Regions from separate parts of the Selenomonas sp. oral taxon 138 str. F0429 genome, predicted to be linked through region 2. Evidence: riboswitches for the same ligand, from Rfam matches in the RefSeq annotation. Region 2 holds a riboswitch; the other holds the start of a gene.
The links. Region 2 has a riboswitch for cobalamin ahead of HMPREF9163_RS09610 (TonB-dependent receptor). Riboswitches for the same ligand answer to the same signal wherever they lie in the genome.

Region 1: linked by a shared signal. The riboswitch ahead of HMPREF9163_RS04540 (TonB-dependent siderophore receptor) and the one ahead of HMPREF9163_RS09610 (TonB-dependent receptor) in region 2 are both predicted to bind cobalamin.

What each region holds. Positions count from the first base shown of each region.
Region 1 covers NZ_KB290935.1:23,169-25,372, reverse strand. The annotation lists gene HMPREF9163_RS04545 (SLC13 family permease) at 1-678, opposite strand, end outside; cobalamin riboswitch at 1,006-1,216, shown strand; gene HMPREF9163_RS04540 (TonB-dependent siderophore receptor) at 1,402-2,204, shown strand, end outside.
Region 2 covers NZ_KB290949.1:45,074-47,277, reverse strand. The annotation lists partial or broken gene HMPREF9163_RS12590 (recombinase zinc beta ribbon domain-containing protein) at 1-744, shown strand, start outside; cobalamin riboswitch at 840-1,012, shown strand; gene HMPREF9163_RS09610 (TonB-dependent receptor) at 1,198-2,204, shown strand, end outside.

The DNA.
Region 1 (2,204 bases), on a different contig from region 2:
GCAGATGACCATCTTGCGCGGATCCTTTGCCTCCTCCGCCTCACCTGCGACCGCCTCGCTGTCCACGAGCTTGCGCGGGCAGAGCTTGCGGCCGATCGTGAGCATATAGATCATGCCCGCGATGGAGAGCGGGATACCAATCCATGCGAATTCGAAGAAGCCGAACGGCGTTAGTCCCGAGGCACCGAGCGTCGCGCTCATGAGGATGTTCGGCGGCGTACCGATCATCGTGATCGTGCCGCCGACGTTTGCCGCGACGGCGAGCGCCATGAGCTGCGGCGAGACGGGCAGTTTTGCCGCTGCGCAGATCTGGATGACGACGGGCATGAGGCACGCGACTGTCGCCGTGTTCGAGGACACGGACGAGAGGACAATCGTTATGAGCATCAGTGCCGCCATTAATGCACGCTCGTCATTGCCCGATTTTTTGACGACGGCGATGCCGATTTTTTGCGCGAGTCCCGTCTGGAACATCGCGGCGCCGATGATGAACATGCCTGCGAAGAGGACAACGGTGGAATTCGACAGACCTGAGAAAACCTGTGCCGGGGTGAGCACCCCCAAGAGTCCGAGCGCGATCGCCGCGCCCATTGCCGTGACGGCGAGCGGGATAATCTCTGTGGCGAAGAGGAACGCCGCCACCCCGAGAACACCCAATGTCAGCATTGCTGCATCCATGAATACATCTCCTATTCATACAGTTCGTTCGGGATTGCTGCGGGTATCAACAAGCCCGATTAGTTTCCGTAGTATATTTCGGAAACTTTCTTTCGACGAATTCTTATAATTCTCTCTCTATTCCGTTTTTCCTGCTATATTTTGGACAAAAGCCCTATGAAACTTTGACATTGAAATGATAAACAACAGTTATTATTTGCCTGCATTCATATATAGTGTTGTTTATTTTTCGAAACGGAAATGGCATGAGGTTCATAGAGAAAATGCAAAATCGCTTGACATACACATAGGCTTTAATTATACTGTCATACGAATTCATTTCAATCAAAATTCATAAGTAGATTCGGTGCCCGAGAGGGCGTAACAGGGAAATCGGGGACTGCCGACCCATGTGGGCGGCAGATCTGAGAGCCGATGCGGTCCCGCCGCTGTAATGCTGAGAACGTTCCAATATGTCACTGACAGAGCTTTTCTGTTGGGAAGGCGGAGCGGACGATGATGCAGAGCCAGAAGACCTACCGAGTCTCGTGCGCCGGAGCGCTGCGCCCATGCGTCGCACTTCTCTGCATCCTGCGATGGACAGGACGGCAGGCTTTTTTCGTGTGAGAAAGTCCCGTTCTGCTGTGGACGGGACTTTTGCATGATTTGCGCGATGAATTCAGGAGCTATGGATTATTGGGGGGGGACGGGCTTTGTCCGTCTATATCAAGGAGGAAAATGGAGATGACAAAACGAAAGCTCATGTGCGCGATTGCACTCGCGACGGCTGGCTCGGTCTGGATGGGAGCTGCAAGTGCTGCGGAGAAGACGGAGACGATGGACTCCTACGAACTCGCACCGGTCGATGTGGAGGGACAGCGGCAGGCGGAACCTGCGGAGGAAGAGGCGACGATGCCCGGCGGATTTGTGAGCAGCAAGCCCTCGGTCGGACTGCTCGGATCGCAGGATGTCATGGATGTGCCGCTTGCGGTGACGGAGATCAGCCACAAGACGCTCGAGACCTTTGCAACGCCGACGGACGGCGTGAACGGCGCGCTCGTGCTGAACCCTGCCGTGCGTGTGCAGACGGGACATCTCTATCAGGATATTGCAATCCGCGGTTTTCGCATCAACGGGCATGCAAGCTATACCAATGGGATTCCGGGGATGTTCGGGCAGATGAATCTGCCGTATTACTGGGTGGATCGCGTCAGCGTGATCGCAGGACCGAACATCGGCGTGAGCGGTGCGGCGATCAACGAGGCTGCGGCGGGGACAGTCAACTATATCTCCAAGCGTGCAGAGAGCGATGCGGCGCAGGCGAAGATCTCCTATCTCGGCGGCAAGTCTGTCGAGGAGGCGGTCGATGTCAGCAACCGCTTCGGCAAGGACGACCGCTATGGCGTGCGCATTACGGCGACGAATCAAAATGGGGAGACGGCGGTCAAACATGAGAAGATGGATCGTCAGACCCTCTTTGTCAATCTCGACCGGCATACGGAGAAGTCGACGACAAACTTCCTCATGGGCTATGTGCATACGAAGCA
Region 2 (2,204 bases):
ATTCCGCAGTACTATGTGGAGGAGCATCACGAGGCAATTATTCCGCCAGACTTATTTGACTTTGTCCAGTCGGAGATAAAGCGTAGAGAGCAGAACGGAAAGCACAGCGGCGTCAGCATCTTCGCGAATAAAATCAAATGCGGATGCTGTGGAGGTTGGTACGGAGCGAAGGTATGGCACTCCACGGATAAGTACCGCAGAGTCATCTATCGTTGCAACAAGAAATACGCCCACAAGGGCAAGCCATGCAGCACACGGCATCTGACGGAGTGTGAGATCAAACAGATTTTCGTTAAGGCTCTGAACTCCTTGGTGGAAGTCAAAGAGAATGTGATTGCGGAACTCCGTTCTCTGATTGGCAGTGTTTGCCAAACGGGGGAGATGACGGAGGAACGGGATAAAGTAGAGCAGGAACTCGGCGTTTTGGCAGAACGGCTCGAAATGCTGATTCGAGAGAATGCACGGGTAGCACAGGATCAGACGGTGTATCTGAAACAGGAAAATGAGATTCGTGCGATTTATATGGAAAAGCAGGGGGATATGGAAAAGTTGGATGACCAAATTGCCGAGAGGGAGAGCAAGAGAAACACCTTGGAGACCATGATTCAAGTAGTATGTGGTATCGACGGGGAGCTAGTTGAGTTTGACGAGGAATTATGGAGTGGGCTGCTCGAGCACATTTGTGTGAAGGCGGACGGTCAGATAGTTGTTATTTTCAAGGGCGAGATTGAAATTGGTGTTTGAGGATAATTCATGTATGCAAAAAGGGAATATAGTTGTATAGTATGTCTTGACAAGGGATAAAGGCTCATGCTACCATAGTCACGGAAACAGCAAAACTTTATACGGTTGAGTCAGGTGCCGCAAGGCTTAATAGGGAATCCGGTAGATGCCGGAGCGGTCCCGCCACTGTAGCAGCGAGTGCCTCTGTGATATGCCACTGGGAAACTGGGAAGGTACAGGGAAACGATGAACTGGAGCCAGGAGAACTGCCTGATTTAGAATCGCCGATTGACCTACGAGTGATGGGGAGGAGATTACGTGCATCGAATTTTTCGGTGTATTAGTTTTGTGTGGTACTTTTGCCATGATGTGATGAAGTTTCAGCCTCATTTCTCGTATGGGAGAAATGAGGCTGTTTTATATGTAATGATCTCTGTATTATTTTTTAGGAGGAGAAAGGAAGTCTTTCAAAAAATGAATCCATGGAAAAAGAAATGTCTCACATTGGCAGTCCTCTGTGCGTTGACAGGTGGGAATACCCCCATTGTAGGCGCAGCTGAACGTAATTTTTCCGCCGAGGCATCATCGTCCGACACGGCAGAAAATGGAATGGATGAGTCTTCTCGTTCTTTACAGAGCGAACGCGATCTTGGTGAGACGATCGTCACAGCGACCCGCATCTCAGAACCGCTGATGAAGGTTCCCGCCAATGTCACAGTAATTACATCAAAGGAACTGGAAAAACGGCATGTGTTCAGCCTGCGTGAGGCTCTGGCACGTGAGGCGGGGATCTATATCTCACCGACAGCGGATGTCAAGGACGGCGTGACAATGCGTGGGTTTTCCGGTTCTGATATTCTCGTTATGTATAACGGGCAGATGCTCAATACCGCCTTTGACGGCGGCGTGAACTGGGATTCGATCCCCCTCTCAAACATTGACCGCATTGAGATCGTGCGCGGTGCAGCCTCTTCGCTCTACGGCGGTCATGCCGTTGCAGGTGTCATCAATATCATTACCAAGAAGCCGGATGCGTCAGACAGCACAAAAATGGAGCTGATTCACGGGCAGATCGATGTCCTGCGCGGCAGCAATAATACATGGCAGCGCGGGCTTCAGGTCACGGGTGGTGATAAAAACATCTCCTTCCGCGTCGGCTATGAAAAGCGCACCTCGGACGGCTGGGTAGGACATGCCGTTACAACTGATGAGGACGATAGAAGCTATACGCCCGATGCAACCGGATCCTTCCACAAATTGTCTGATGGTAATTATATTGTAGGGAGCCGCGGCGCAAAGAAGAAGAAAAGCGAAAATACCTTCGTTGATCTGAATTATGCGTTCGACAAGAACCGCTCGCTCGATTATAGTTATTTGCACGCCTCATACGAGTATTCCTATCACGATCCCATCACCTATTTCCGTGATTTTGCAGGAAATCCTACATTTTCGGGCATTGTGCAGCTGCCAAACGGCAACTA